3 regions of the Marinomonas sp. AWM4_232 genome follow, and region 3 is predicted to be linked to each of the others. Evidence: predicted binding sites of a transcription regulator. Region 3 holds the regulator's gene; each other region holds the start of a gene.
What was found. The regulator sigma-54, encoded in region 3, starts transcription at its own class of promoters, with help from an activator protein. The targets are predictions, from matches to a motif close to TGGCACNNNNNTTGCTNT.
Positions count from the first base shown of each region.

Region 1: the regulator sigma-54 is predicted to act here: its motif matches at 3,223-3,240, upstream of ACXAC1_RS02560 (ammonium transporter).
Region 2: the regulator sigma-54 is predicted to act here: its motif matches at 1,441-1,458, upstream of glnK (P-II family nitrogen regulator).

Region 1 covers NZ_JBSWTA010000001.1:535,258-540,444, forward strand. The annotation lists gene pgeF (peptidoglycan editing factor PgeF) at 1-614, opposite strand, end outside; gene rluD (23S rRNA pseudouridine(1911/1915/1917) synthase RluD) at 683-1,660, opposite strand; gene ACXAC1_RS02550 (outer membrane protein assembly factor BamD) at 1,766-2,611, shown strand; gene ACXAC1_RS02555 (cold-shock protein) at 2,673-2,885, opposite strand; gene ACXAC1_RS02560 (ammonium transporter) at 3,355-4,566, shown strand; gene ACXAC1_RS02565 (tRNA-uridine aminocarboxypropyltransferase) at 4,663-5,142, shown strand; gene ACXAC1_RS02570 (fumarylacetoacetate hydrolase family protein) at 5,145-5,187, opposite strand, start outside.
Region 2 covers NZ_JBSWTA010000001.1:790,831-796,017, reverse strand. The annotation lists gene ACXAC1_RS03840 (ammonium transporter) at 1-1,006, opposite strand, end outside; gene glnK (P-II family nitrogen regulator) at 1,045-1,383, opposite strand; gene ACXAC1_RS03830 (accessory factor UbiK family protein) at 1,849-2,094, shown strand; gene ACXAC1_RS03825 (TIGR02450 family Trp-rich protein) at 2,114-2,329, opposite strand; gene ACXAC1_RS03820 (YifB family Mg chelatase-like AAA ATPase) at 2,459-3,976, shown strand; gene ACXAC1_RS03815 (bile acid:sodium symporter family protein) at 4,345-5,187, shown strand, end outside.
Region 3 covers NZ_JBSWTA010000001.1:4,041,500-4,046,686, reverse strand. The annotation lists gene ACXAC1_RS19220 (carbon-nitrogen hydrolase family protein) at 1-327, shown strand, start outside; gene yjgA (ribosome biogenesis factor YjgA) at 336-866, opposite strand; partial or broken gene mgtE (magnesium transporter) at 879-2,230, opposite strand; gene ACXAC1_RS19205 (HPr family phosphocarrier protein) at 2,235-2,504, opposite strand; gene ACXAC1_RS19200 (PTS sugar transporter subunit IIA) at 2,515-2,964, opposite strand; gene ACXAC1_RS19195 (RNA polymerase factor sigma-54) at 2,977-4,461, opposite strand; gene lptB (LPS export ABC transporter ATP-binding protein) at 4,539-5,187, opposite strand, start outside.

The DNA.
Region 1 (5,187 bases), 3.5 Mb from region 3:
AAGCGCTGTTTAGCGATTAGATACAAATCACCAAGCCACTTACCTTGATTCGGTGAAGACTTAAAAGCGCTTTCAGCCTCAGGGTCCACATCCATAAATGCTTGACGCACTTCTGCTCCCACTTCAAAGCAATCTGGACCGATAGCTGGCCCGAGCCAAACCAACACGTCACTAGGCTCATCAAATTGCTTCAGAGTCGATTCCAACACTCCATCACACAACCCACGCCACCCAGCGTGCGCTGCTGCCACTTGGGTACCTTCTTTATTGGTGAAGATTGCCGGCAAACAATCTGCCGTTAAGACTGCGCAAACCGTATTATCCTGCTTAGTAAAAGACGCATCGGCAGTTCGCTCATCAGCCTCTGTTGGCAACTCGATGGCGATATTTGAGTGCACTTGGTTGAGCCATTGAATCGTATTAGGGTAATTCGTAAGGCGCTTCAACTCAGCTCGGTTTGCTTCAACTTGGTCTGGAGCATCACCAACATGACCCCCTAAGTTCATCCCCTGATAGACGCCCTTACTCATTCCACCTAATCGAGTTGAAACACAGGCCTTTACCATACGAGGAGCAGGCCACTCAGGCACAACTAGCTCTTTCATTTTATCCATTTCAATCACCATCAAATTCACAGGCAAATAAAAAGGCAGCCGCAGCTGCCTTTTTGAAACATATCACATTACATATATTGGTTTTGTCCGCCGTTATCCAAATCTGTCTCAAGAATTTGAATCAACCCCAACATATCTTCTGGTAAATCCACTTCCCACTCCATCCACTCACCTGTAGCAGGGTGAGAAAGCTCTAACTTCTTCGCATGCAACGCTTGGCGACGGAAGCCACGCAAACCTTCTTGAAGCTCCGGAGAGCATCCCTTCGGCATTTTTAAACGACCTGCGTATTGCGGATCACCAACCAGTGGGTACTGGATATGCGCCATGTGCACACGAATCTGGTGCGTACGACCCGTTTCCAGCTTTAGGCGAATATGGGTATGGTTATTGTAACGCTTAATCAATCGGTAATGAGTGATCGCTTCTTTTCCGTGTATAGGCTCAACAGCCATTTTCTGACGGCTGTGTGGGTGACGACCAATGGGCTCATCCACTACGCCGCCACCGGTCATTGCACCGATGGCAATAGCCTCATATTCACGCCCCATACTGCGATCTTGAAGTTGAGCAACCAGATCCGTCTGCGCTTGCAGCGTCTTAGCCACCACCATTAAGCCTGTCGTTTCTTTATCCAAACGATGCACAATGCCAGCTCGTGGCACCATGGCTGTTTCAGGGGCATGATGCAAAATAGCATTAAGCAAAGTCCCATCGCTGTGTCCAGCTGCTGGATGAACGACTAGGCCCGCAGGCTTGTTGATAACTAAAATGTCTTCATCTTCGTAGACAATCTCAAGCGGTATCTCTTGAGCGTCATGAACGGCCTGCTCTTCTAACTCAACATCTAAGGTGATCGTCTCACCACCAAACAACTTTTCTTTAGGTTTGGTTTGCTTACCATCAACAAGCAAGACACCTTCTTTGATCCAGCTTTGGATTCTTGAACGTGAATAATCTGAAAATAATTCGGTAGCAATTTGATCAAATCGCTGACCGGAGAAATCCAACGTAACTTGGGCTTCTTTTACTATGCGCTCTGCCATACAATAAACTTTCTATGCTCGATGCTGCGTCCTCTCGACGCGAAATATGCTAACCGCATAGCCATGATTGCAGGCTATGCCTCGTTTACTAGGGTTGTATTATACATGGGATTTAATAAGACATTGTCACGATTTCTGACAATTGCGAGCTTTTACGCTGTTTTAACAGCCTGTTCAAGCAACCAACCGAACGTAAAACCTGACTTGCCCGAAAAAGAGTATTTTCGTCTTGCTCAAGAAGCGCTGGACAATAACCTTCCCACGACCGCAGCGGAACATCTTAAAGAACTTGAAACACGCTATCCATTTGGCGAATACTCCATTCCAGCTCGCTTAGATCTAATCTACGCTCAATTTGAAGCAGGCAACTATGCTGCAGCACATGCAACAGCTGAACGCTTCATTAAAAATTATCCAGATAACAACGCTCTGGATTACGCATACTACATGCGCGGCCTGTCTACTTACAAAGGTGCGGAAACCTTTTTGGGACGTTATTTAGATCTTAATCCAGCGGAAAGAGACACCAGTGAATTTGATAAAGCATTTAGTGAATTTGCTGACTTCCTACGTCGCTTCCCAAGCAGTGAGTATGCGCCGGATGCAAAATCGAGAATGGTGTACTTGCGTAACTTGATTGCAGAACAAGAGCTGGCCATTGCCCATTATTACTTCAAGCGTAAAGCACCACTGTCTGCTCTGCGTAGAGGTCAAGAAGTCATCCAACACTACCCTTCAACCCCTTCTGTTGAAGAAGCACTAGCTGTCACAATTCAAGCATATATGGACTTAGGGTTATACGAAGAAGCGAAACAGAACTTGAGCATCTTAGTAGACAGCTTCCCGAAAAGCCGATACTTAAATGAAGACCAGAAGTTCATTCCATTCGAATTACCACGTGAAGCGGATCCAGATCTGCTTTACTGGGTAAGCCTAGGAATGATCGAGTAATGAGATAAACAGGCACAAAAAAGCCAAGCAAATTGCTTGGCTTTTTACTTTCTATGTCAGATCAAACAATCGTGACATTCTCAGCTTGAGGACCTTTTTGACCTTGAGTTACCTCAAACGTGACTTTTTGACCTTCCTGCAAGGTACGGCGACCAGTACCATTAATAGCGCGGAAATGAACAAAAACATCCGAACCGCCATCACGTTCAATAAAACCAAATCCTTTCTCGTCGTTAAACCATTTAACGATACCGGATACCAATTGATCTGACATAACAACCTCTTTTACGCTTACTACCCTCATCGGTAGCTTGTTAAACTGTTCATCCCGCCAATCCAGCGAGATAGTGTTCCTTTGTGCTGCCTAAATCCCTTTTACATTTGAGTTATTTTTAAACAGCTACCAATCGATAATATGTCGACTACAAAAAAATAGAAACCCCAAAATTACACAAAGGGTGCACAGTACATTCTATTTATTGTCAGACACCATATCCTCTTCAAGTATAAGCCTCCAAAGTGACACTTTATTGACAACCTAAACCAAAAGCACCAAGACAAATCACTCGATAGCACTAAAAACAAACATTGGCACCAAAAAAGAACAATAAAGGCGCATTTATTGCTTATTCAGACTCACGCCGAGGAATGGACACCTCAATTACGCAATTTATGAATCAAAAAAAAGCATAAAGACAACAAAAACACCAAAACGGTGCAAAAATACATTAACAGGAGAAGACGTGGATCACATTAATAGTGCAGTTGAGACATTAGTCTCAAGTTCAAATACCTTATTTATTCTACTCGGCGCGATAATGGTCTTCGCTATGCATGCAGGCTTTGCATTCTTGGAAGTCGGCACCGTTCGACACAAGAATCAAGTCAACGCTCTAGTAAAAATCATGACAGACTTCGCAGTCTCGGCGCTCGTATACTTTTTCGTCGGTTATCAAATCGCCTACGGCGTTACTTTCTTTGATAGCGCTGAGGTGCTATCTGCGAATAACGGCTATGAGCTGGTGAAGTTTTTCTTCCTGATGACTTTTGCCGCAGCGATCCCTGCCATTATTTCTGGTGGTGTTGCAGAACGTGCGAAATTTTATCCTATGCTCATCTCAGCTGCTGTTATCGTTGGCTTAGTTTACCCATTTTTTGAAGGTATTATTTGGAATGGTAATTATGGTTTCCAAGACTGGCTAGAAGCGAACTACGGCGCAAGCTTCCACGACTTTGCTGGATCAGTTGTAGTACATGGTGTTGGCGGCTGGGTTGCCTTAGCAGCCATTCTTTTGCTTGGCACTCGTAACGGCCGCTTTCGTCAAGGCAAACTGGTTGCTTTTGCTCCCTCTAACATTCCATTCCTAGCACTGGGAGCGTGGATCCTTTGTATTGGCTGGTTTGGCTTTAACGTTATGTCAGCGCAAACACTTGATGGTGTCAGCGGCCTTGTTGCTGTCAACTCTTTGATGGCCATGGTGGGCGGCGTATTGACCGCCATGCTGATTGGTAAAAACGACCCAGGCTTTATTCATAATGGTCCCTTAGCAGGTTTAGTCGCGGTCTGTGCAGGGTCTGATGTCATGCATCCAATCGGCGCATTAATCACTGGTGGCATTGCAGGCATCTTATTCACCGTACTATTCACATGGATCCAACAAAAATTGCACTCTGTTGATGACGTGCTAGGCGTTTGGCCACTTCACGGCATTTGTGGTGCTTGGGGTGGCATTGCTGCAGGCATTTTTGGCAGCTCAACTCTAGGTGGACTTGGTGGCGTAAGCTTCACCGCCCAGCTAATTGGCACACTTGCAGGGGTTGGCGTTGCATTATTAGGTGGCTTTGTCGTTTATGGAGCTGTCAAAGCAATTTCTGGACTACGCCTAACAGAAGAAGAAGAGTTTAACGGTGCGGATTTAAGCATCCACAAAATCGGTTCTATCGGTAAAGAATAGCCTTTTAGAAAAGTGGAGAGGACACTAAACCCTCCCCTCCACTTTTTGCTATGATGAACTGATACTCATCACCGCACTGCGTTATAGAACTTCCTCATGCATATCTGGCTACTGACTCACTCCGAAGAGCTTAAAAAACCTAACGGCACAGGCCAAATCGTTAAGGCTCAATTCCCTCAAGCATGCACTGTCGTTGTATGGAAAAGAACAGAGCCCGATGAGCAACTCGCAAGCTTACCGTTAGACAAAACATTACTCATTTACCCAACAGCAGAGCCTAAGCATTTTGATTCACTCTCAGAACCTTTAACGGTTAGCCAAGCCGAGCATGTCATCCTTCTAGATGGTACTTGGCAGCAAGCGCGTAAAATATATAACAGGACAGAGTATCTAAAAAGGTTCCAGCACTACGCAATCCCTAACCAACAATCGAGCTTTCAAAGACGTCGCAACCAACTCGATGGTGGCTTGTGTACTGCTGAAACTGCAGCTTATCTACTCCATGAAAAAGGACTCACTAAACAGGCAGAGTCACTTAATACTGCATTTCTAGCCTTCAACAACTTACAAAGCTAATTTTAGCGTACTTGAACCACAATCTTGCCAACACCTTCCACGGAG
Region 2 (5,187 bases), 3.3 Mb from region 3:
GATCGTCGATTTTTAGCTTGTCTAGAGTAAGGATAGACAGAACAACGATCAGACCACCGACAACACCGATTAGCGTAGCGCCAAGGGCAGAAGGCGTAGAAGGCTCAGCAGTGATGGCAACAAGACCTGCTAGCGCACCGTTTAGAAGCATTGTTAGATCAGCTTTACCGAATAGGATACGAGCAAGTACTAGTGCACCTACCGCACCGCCTGCTGCTGCAGCGTTAGTGTTTAGGAACACCATAGCAACAGAGTTAGCGTTTGCGATATCGCCTAGTTTAAGAACAGAGCCACCGTTGAAGCCGAACCAACCCATCCATAGGATGAATGTACCTAGCGTTGCTAGAGGAAGGTTAGCACCAGGGATCGCACGTACTTCACCGTTAGGACCGTATTTGCCTTTACGAGCGCCAAGTACTAGAACACCTGCCAGTGCAGCTGCAGCACCTGCCATGTGTACGATGCCTGAACCCGCGAAATCAGAGAAGCCCATGTCGCCTAGGTTGTACATACCAAATACGTCTGCACCGCCCCAAGTCCAAGAACCTTCAAGTGGGTAGATAACACCTGTCATTACCACTGCGAATGTTAGGAAAGCCCATAGTTTCATACGCTCAGCGACTGCACCCGATACGATAGACATTGCTGTTGCAACGAATACCACTTGGAAGAAGAAGTCAGAAGCGCCAGAGTAGATAGAACCGCCTTCGAAGCCACCTTCACGGCCAGCGAAGTCAGTAAGAGTTGAAGCAACGTCTACGTCTTGGATACCAGATAGGAACCAAGTGCCGCCGTACATGATTGCGTAACCGCAGACTAAGTACATGATACAAGAGATCGCGAACAGCGCGACGTTCTTAGTTAGAATTTCAGTTGTGTTCTTAGCGCGTACAAGGCCTGCTTCTAGCATTGCAAAGCCCGCCGCCATCCACATTACTAATGCACCGCACACCAAGAAGTAGAAGGTGTCCATCGCATACTGTAGGTGAAAAATTTGATCTTGCATGTTTCGCCCCCCTAAAGGCTAATTAATACGAGCAACAATTAAACTGCGTCTTCGCCAGTCTCGCCGGTACGAATACGAACCGCTTGCTCAAGATTAACAATGAAGATTTTACCGTCACCGATTTTGCCTGTGTTGGCAGCGTTCGAGATGGCCTCTACTACTTGGTCAGCCATGTCGTCAGAAATAGCTAGCTCAATTTTTACTTTTGGCAGGAAGTCCACAACATACTCTGCACCGCGGTACAGTTCAGTGTGTCCTTTTTGACGTCCGAAACCTTTAACTTCTGTTACGGTAATACCTTGTACACCGATTTCAGAAAGTGCTTCGCGAACATCATCCAGTTTGAATGGCTTGATGATGGCAGTGATCAGCTTCATACCCACAGTCTCCTTAATGTTAAGTCTGTCTTATGTCGTATCGCAGGTATCAAGCTATATTCAATATGTGTGCCAGCTTCATGTTGAGACCGTTGAAAAACTGTCTAGCCCTTGTCTGGTAAGGGTTGTAAAGAATAAGTGACATTTTTTACGCATTTTCTTCATTAAGTAGTGCACACATTATGCTGGTGCGTTCGCTTTAAAATGGTGCGATTTAGTGTCATGTATCGAATATTTAAGGGCGAGCGAAACTATTTTATTGTTTTAGCTGGTTTTACAGGATAATTAACTGCCCTAATGGTGTGCGATTTTATAGATTGGGCGAGCTTTTTAAGTTCAGGGTAGTGCGCTAGTGCACAAAAACGACGCAGTGATCAGCCAATGTTCAATGTGGAAATGTGTAAAGACGCGGGGCTAAAGAGTCATTATACTTAGCGTTATACCAACATTAACGATGAGGAAACTATGATCGATCAATTTATTAAGCAATTGGGGACAGGCCTAGAGCAGGCTGCCAATACATTAGGTAAACTGCCTGCTGAAGAGATTCAAACTCAGCTTCAGCAAGTTGCAAAAGACACGCTAACTAAGATGGACCTGGTCACGCGAGAAGAGTTCGAAGTGCAAGCTGCTATGTTGCAAAAGTACCGTGAAAAACTGGCTCAACTTGAAGCGAGACTGGCTGAACTTGAAGACACTGATTCGAAGTAACTGATTCTGATTCGATGGGCTACTTCCAGCCTTGTTGCCAGAGATCATCAAGCAGTGTCTGCCACGACAGTTGGTAAGCATTCTTCGTGTAAACTGCTTCAAGAATAATATCGGTTACTTGCTCATCCTCGTCACGAATCAATTCGGTGACGATAAAATGCTTCTCTTTGTTCTTTGGGCGAGTCGCTGTCCACTTAGAGAGCAATAATTTATTTGGATTCAACTTTTTGGTCATGATTACTTCTGTTTTTTGGTAGTAGTGAATAGCTGCTCGTCGTACGACCCGATTGCATCGGGGATGCTTGCGTAAGGATACGTGCAGGATTAAAAGTTGGATGCGTTGGCGAATCATCAAGGAGAGATTATGAGCCTAGCAACGATCTACAGTCGTGCCCGAGTCGGGGTGTCTGCCCCATTGGTCACGGTGGAAACACATATTTCTAATGGTTTACCTTCTTTAAACATAGTGGGTTTGCCTGAAGCAGCTGTACGTGAATCGAAAGATCGCGTTCGCAGTGCCATCATCAATAGTCACTTCGAATTTCCTTTACGACGCATAACGATCAACCTCGCTCCGGCGGATTTACCCAAAGAAGGGGGGCGCTATGATTTGGCCATTGCGATCAGTATTTTATTGGCCTCGGGTCAGTTAGGGGAGATCCAACTGCGCGACACGGAATTCATTGGTGAGCTTGCTTTGTCTGGTGATCTAAGGGGCGTAACAGGGGTATTGCCATCGGTGATGGCAGCAAAAGAAGCACAAAGAAAAGCCATTGTGCCAGCTGATAATTGTAATGAAGCGGGACTCGTGGATCACGAAGTCTATTTTGCGAATCACCTAACCCAGGTGACAGCTGCATTGATCAAAAGTGCTACGCTACAGCGCTGCTCCGTTGATGTATCACAAACAAGAACGGTCAATACCTTAAAAGACATGGCAGATGTTAAGGGGCAATATCAAGCAAGACGGGCATTAGAAGTAGCCGCGGCGGGGTCACATAATTTATTGTTTATCGGCCCGCCGGGAACAGGGAAAACCATGTTAGCTTCTCGATTACCAGGCATTATGCCAAGGATGACCGAGTCGGAAGCCCTTGAAGTAGCGGCGGTTCAATCTGTATCTGGGCGTAAAATGGGGGTGGACTGGCATTGGTCTGAACGCCCCTTTCGTAGCCCGCACCATTCTAGCTCCGCAGTGGCTTTAGTAGGGGGCGGCTCTATGCCCAAACCAGGGGAAGCCTCCCTTAGTCATTGTGGCGTACTTTTTTTAGATGAGTTACCTGAGTTTGACCGTAAGGTCTTAGAAGTACTGAGAGAGCCCCTTGAAAATGGCGAGGTGCACCTTTCTAGAGCCAGAGGGCAGATGTCTTATCCTGCGAGGTTTCAGCTTGTCGCTGCCATGAATGCAAGCAATGAGGCTTACAGTGGCGGTGCGGATTACTATCAGTCCAGTGCTAGCCAAAAATACCTACGTAAACTCTCGGCACCGTTTTTGGATCGTATCGACCTGCATGTAGAGGTGCCGCCTTTGCCTACGGATGTATTGGTGAATCAAACTGAAGTGGGTGAACCCAGTGCCGCCGTGCGTGAGCGAGTCGAGGCTGCAGTGACCCGTCAGCGCACGCGACAGGGCGTACAAAATGCCCATTTAAATGGTCGTGATTTAGAGCGAATTTGTGCTTTGAGTGATGACGATAAGAAATTTATGCAGCAAGCATTAGAGCGCTTAAAACTCTCAGCAAGGGCCTATCATCGAGTACTGCGGGTGGCATTAACGTTAGCTGATTTAGAAGGTAAAACCGTTGAGCGTAAGCATTTAATGGAGTCACTAAGCTATCGCAAAATGGAGAAAACCCTCGCAACTGTGGTAGGCGGTGGATAAGCGTTAAAACAAGCAAAGTGTGTGGCATAGACCACACACTTTTTTGTGGATCGATTTAGAGATCGTACAAGGTTCCATAATCTTTTAACGGACTGCAGTACATTGCAATGTGGAATCAGACTTCCACCACACACATCGGCGTGTTAAAGACAGGGGCTCGGTGAATTTGTGCTTGCAAAGAAAATACGTCTTGGAGCTAAGCACTAGCCATTAGCTGGGTGAACTAAGGATAAAACAGGGAAGACATAGCCCGAAGAATGTTGATGCAATGTAACAATATGTAAACTAGCGGGCCTTAGTAGCACTGCTGTGGGCATTTTGCCAAGGTGCTGCTTGGATTCTAATAATAACGATTGGGAGACCCCTTCATGATTATCCAACTGTTTCCAGTTTGGGCGGTTTTGTTGTCCGCTTTAGCTATGATTCAACCAAGTTTTTTTATTGATTTTAAAGGGTATATTTTACCTTTACTGATGATCATTATGCTGGCGATGGGCTTGACCCTAAGTGCCAGTGACTTTAAGCGTGTCGGTAAAAATGGCAAAGCCGTTGCCGTCGGTGTTCTACTGCAGTTTTTAGTCATGCCAATTACCGCATTGTTGATTGCCACCATGTTTGGTTTTGATAGTGAATTGACCGTAGGGATGTTGTTGGTCGGCAGTGTGGCCGGCGGCACATCTTCAAACGTGATGTGCTACCTCGCAAAGGGGGACACCGCTTTGTCTATCTCTATGACAGCTATCTCGACCTTGCTAGGAGTAGTGCTAACACCTCTATTGGTTTCACTGATGATTGGTACGAGTGTCGACGTCCCCGTTCAATCTATGTTGATCAGCTTGGTGAAAATTGTATTGATCCCAGTGGCGTTAGGGGTGTTGATTAATACGTTCGCTCACCAATTAGTGCGCAAAGCTGAGTTTGTTTTACCCTACGTCTCCATGTTTGCTATTGTGTTTATTATCGCTATTGTGGTGGCGCTAAGTTCGGAGAAAATTGCCGCTGTGGGCGCTTTGGTGGCTGTAGCTGTGATCTTGCATAACGGTATCGGCCTGACATTAGGTTACTGGGTAACTTATGCACTTGGTTTTGATAAGAAAGTGTGTCGCACCATTGCGTTTGAAGTTGGCCTACAGAACTCTGGCTTGGCTTCCGCCTTGGCGGTTAAATTCTTTACACCGGCTGCGGCGCTACCTGGATCAATTTTCAGTGTT
Region 3 (5,187 bases):
GAGTTTTATCGTTGTCTAGCTGAACTGGGGGCAGAGATAGTTGTAGTACCATCTGCTTTTACATTTAAAACTGGCGAAGCTCATTGGCATACGTTGCTGCAAGCGAGGGCCATAGAGAACCAGTTTTACGTTGCCGGTGTTGATCAAGTCGGCTGGCACAATGAAACACGCCAAACCTATGGTCATACCGTCGCATACTCGCCATGGGGTGAGTTGCTTGGTAGCATGAATGAAAGTGATCAGGGAAGTATTTACTTCAAAGTAGATACAGAATATCTAAGAGAAGTGAGAGCGGCGATGCCTTGTTTGAAGCATCGCCGTTTGTAATATGACTACTAAAGCAGGCCTAACTGAGCGTCTTGTACTTCACGCAAGAGTTTAAAAAGTTTCTTACGTTGAGTGGTCGCTTTACCTTGTTCTGCTTCTTTTGCTGCCATTCTTACTAGTGAGCGTAATTGTTGAATATCTACGCTTGGATTTGCTTGGATATACTGGTCGAGGATGCTTTTACCGTTCTCGCCAATCAGTGCGTCACGTGTTGCTTCTAGTTGATGAAAGCGCTTATTGTTTGCGGCTGACGTACTATCAAATAATTCCAAACGTGCTGCGATAGCATCTGCATCCTCTGTGCGCATTACCTTACCAATGTACTGTAAATGGCGACGTTTTGCGCCCCATTGCTTAATACGATCAGCTTCTTCAAGTGCAGCGCGTAGGGTGTCTGACATAGGTACTTTTTTGCGTTGACCAGCGCTTAGGTTGGTGAGCTTTTCACCTAAGTCTTGCAGAGCTTCCATTTCTCTTTTTACTTGAGTTTTGCTCTTGTATTCTTCTTCGTTGTCTTCGTAGTGTTCAAAATCTGTCATGGTTAAATCGTTCTATAGTAAAAAGAGTGTGGCTAAGCCCAAGAAAGACAAAAAGCCAATCACATCGGTCACGGTTGTCAAAATAACACTTCCCGCTAAAGCAGGGTCAATACCAAGCTTTTTCAATGCGATGGGTAACAATGTACCTGTCAATGCAGCAAACAAAAGGTTGATAACAATCGCGCCAGCTATGACGTAAGCAATTTTAATGTCTCCAAACCATACGGTTGTGAGCAAAGCGATTACGGAGGCCCATAATACACCATTTATCAAGCCAACGACGACCTCTCTGTTCAAGAGCCATCTAGCATTCGATGAGCCAATTTGGTTTAAGGCAATGCCCCGAATTACAAGTGTTAGGACTTGTGAGCCTGCAATGCCTCCCATGCTCGCAACAATCGGCATTAAAATCGCTAGTGCAACGACTTTATCTAGTGTGTCTTGGAAAAGACCAATAACGTAAGAAGCAATAAATGCAGTAATCAAATTGATGCCAAGCCAAACTGCCCTACGTCGAGTGGTTTGCATGATGGGGGCAAAGGTGTCCTCGTCATCATCTAAACCAGCCATTTGTAGCATCGAGTGTTCTGCTTCGTCTCGGATAACGTCTACGACGTCATCAATGGTGATGCGACCAAGTAGTTTTTTTGTTTCCGGATCAATGACAGGGGCAGAGACCAAGTCCATCTTTTCAAAAAGCTGCGCAACTTCGGCGGCGCTTTGATGGGCATAAATGACATCACAGTCCGTTTCCATGATGTCACGGACTATGGTGTCCGTATCGGCTACTAGGAGTTTGCGCAGGGGGAGAGTCCCCAGAAAGCGATCGGATCTACTGACAACCAATAGGTTATCAGTCATTTCTGGGAGTTCCGAGTGTCGTCGTAGGAAACGGAACACGATATCGATAGTAATATTTGGCCGAATCGTTATCGTGTCGGTGTTCATCAAGCCACCGGCCGAATCCTCAGAGTAACTCATTAAGGATTCCATGCGCGCACGATTTTGTGCGGTCATGGAGGCCAGCACTTCCTTAACCAAGGTTTCAGGAAGCTGTTGCAGGATGTCTGCTAAGTCATCATTGTCGAAGTGTTCAGATACCGCTAATAAACGCTCGGTATCCATGTCCTTCATGAATTGAACACTAATCTCTTCTGAGACGTATTGTAAGACATCTCCTTGATTAGCATGATCAATCAGTTCCCAAAGAAGTTTACGCTCTTTAGGGGGGAAGATTCTAGAAGGCGAGCAACGTCCTGTGCAGGTAGAGCACCATTGAGCAAATAACGAATTTGCATGGTGGCGCCGGATTCAAGAGATTCGGCAACCGTCTGTAAGTGTTCTAAAGTGGACTGATCGCTCATTCGGCTATTCGCCTTCTCCAAATCGATCATTAATAAGTTCGATGATGGCTTCCATTGCTGCGGCCTCGTCCTCTCCGTTTACTTTCACATTTATGGTCGTACCTTTCGCAGCGGCAAGCATCATCATTGCCATAATGCTCTTTCCATCAACGTTTCGGCCTTCTTTCTCGATCGTGATGTCAGATGTAAATCGGCTTGTTGTTTCTACCAACTTGCCAGCCGCGCGAGCATGAAGCCCCAATTTATTGATAATTTCGACTGATTGTTCCAGCATGAGGGTGTCCTTACAGTAAAGCGTTAAACGCTTCAAACAAGTCTTCGTTGTTTTGTTTTTCTCTCAATTGATTTAACTTCTGTTCTGCTTGTGCTAGTTCCGCGATCTGCGCGAGAGTGGCTAAGTGCTCGTCACACTGATGTGGCGGAACTAATAAGGCAAAAATTAGGTCAACGGGACGTCGATCAATTGCGTCAAAATCAATTGGCTCTTCTAGTGACATTAATACCAGCGTAGCACTGTTTACTTGCTCAAGACGGCAGTGCGGTATCGCAATGCCATTGCCAATGCCTGTGCTGCCCAGCTTTTCGCGTCCGAGCAGGGCGTCATAAACTTCATCTGCGTTACAGTGTAGTCGATCGCTAACTGATTCGGCTAACTGCTCTAACAATCGTTTTTTACTAGAGATCTGTTGTTTCGCAAACACTAGATCTGTTTTTACTAAATTTTTAACTGACATATTTGCTGGCCTTTAAATCAGTCGCTTCCGCTCGTTTGATGGCGGAATGTTCATCGCTTCACGGTACTTTGCAACAGTGCGTCGAGCAACTTGAATGCCCTGGTCGGCTAAAATAGTTGCTAGTTTATTGTCACTTAATGGCTTTTTAGGTGGCTCATCTGCTACCAACTTCTTAATCATGGCACGAATGGCTGTGGACGAACACTCGCCACCAGATGAAGTGTTTACATGACTAGAGAAGAAGTATTTCAGTTCGAAAATGCCTCGGGGGGTATGCATGTATTTTTGCGTTGTAACACGTGAAATAGTGGATTCATGCATACCTACTTCTTCGGCAACGTCATGCAAAACCATAGGTTTCATGGCTTCTTCGCCAATTTCAAAGAACTCAACTTGTTTCGATACAATGCAGCTAGCAACTTTTAGTAAAGTCTCGTTGCGGCTCTGTAGGCTTTTCATAAACCATTTAGCTTCTTGTAAAGAATTTTTTATATAGGAAATATCATCGCTTGATGCTTTGGAGTTCACCATAGCCGAGTAGGTTTCGTTAATCTTAACCGGTGGCAGAGCGTCGTTGTTTAGCTCTACTTGCCAAACGCCATTGTTTTTCTTCACGGTAACATCAGGGATAACATAGTCTGTTTCACTGGTATCAATCAACGACCCAGGTCTCGGGTTGAGTTGCTGAATTAGGGTGATAACTTCTTTCAGTGCTTCTTCTTTAAGCTTGGTCTTACGGCTAAGTTGCGCGTAGTCTCTGTTGCCAAGCAAGGCAAGGTGTTGATCGACCACGCTAAAAGTCGCTCGATAAAGAGGGTGTTCTTGATAAGCTTCCAGTTGTACAAGCAGGCATTCACGTAAATCTTGTGAGCAAACACCAACAGGATCGAAGCGTTGTAAGCGGTGTTGCACGGCAGTCACTTCATCAAGCTCTAGATCTTCGAGTTCGACGGTTAAAGCCTGGAAAATCTCTTCTAAGCTCATTGATAGATAGCCATCTGTTTGCACGCTATCAATAATTGCATAAGCAATTTCAATGTCACGGTCTGACATATGAGTCAGATTAAGCTGCCAGATTAAGTGGTCTTGCATGTCTTCGGACAGAGCATTTCTGCCGTCGAGATCTTGTTCGCCTTCAAAAGCTGGGGTATCAGCTGCAGCTGCAGAATTTTGGTATGTGTCATCCCAATTGCTGTCTATAGACAGTTCGTTAGGGATGCTTTCCGTCCACTCAGACTCGAGCTGAGGTGTCTCGGAGCTGATTTCGGAGCTTTCGTTATTGGATTCGCCTGACGTACTAAGCTCAGTTTGACGTGAATCGCTCTCAGTTTGAAAACCTTCTTCTTCGTCCAATTCCAATAATGGATTGGATTCAAGAAACTCATGAATTTCTTGTTGCAAATCAAGAGTCGACAACTGCAGCAATTTAATTGCCTGCTGCAGTTGTGGCGTCATGGTTAACTGTTGTCCGATTTTAAGTTGCAGGGACTGCTTCATAGCGCAACTCTTTTATAATTAAGTATTTGGAATGACTTGTGCATAGTACTCCCTTTTCATAGGAAAAATAAGGGGGCTTATAGTTTGAAGTCGTCGCCTAGGTAGATTTTCTTAACTTGTTCGTTGTTTATAACGGCCTCGGCTTCGCCTGATGCAATGATACGGCCATTGCCAACGATATAAGCCTTATCACAAATGTCTAATGTTTCGCGAACGTTATGATCCGTAATCAGTACTCCGATTCCACTGGCTTGTAAGTGTTTGATGATGCCTTTTATATCACCAACCGATATTGGGTCGACACCGGCAAAAGGTTCATCTAATAGGACAAATTTAGGGTTCATGGCCAGAGCGCGTGCAATTTCTACGCGGCGTCGTTCGCCGCCCGATAAAGCCATACCTAGATTTTTGCGAATATGGGTGACGTGGAACTCCTCAAGTAGGCTTTCCATTTTAGCGATACGTGCTGCCTTAGTGAGATCTTTTCGCGTCTCAAGTATCGCGAGAAGGTTATCTTCTACTGTCATTTTACGGAAGATAGAGGCTTCTTGCGGTAAATAACCAATGCCTTTTTGAGCGCGACTGTGCATGGCGTCTTTGGTGACATCTTCGCCATCAATGAAAATGCCGCCTAGGTCATTTGAAACCATACCAACGATCATATAAAAACAAGTCGTTTTACCTGCACCGTTAGGTCCTAACAAGCCGACAGCTTCGCCGGAACGA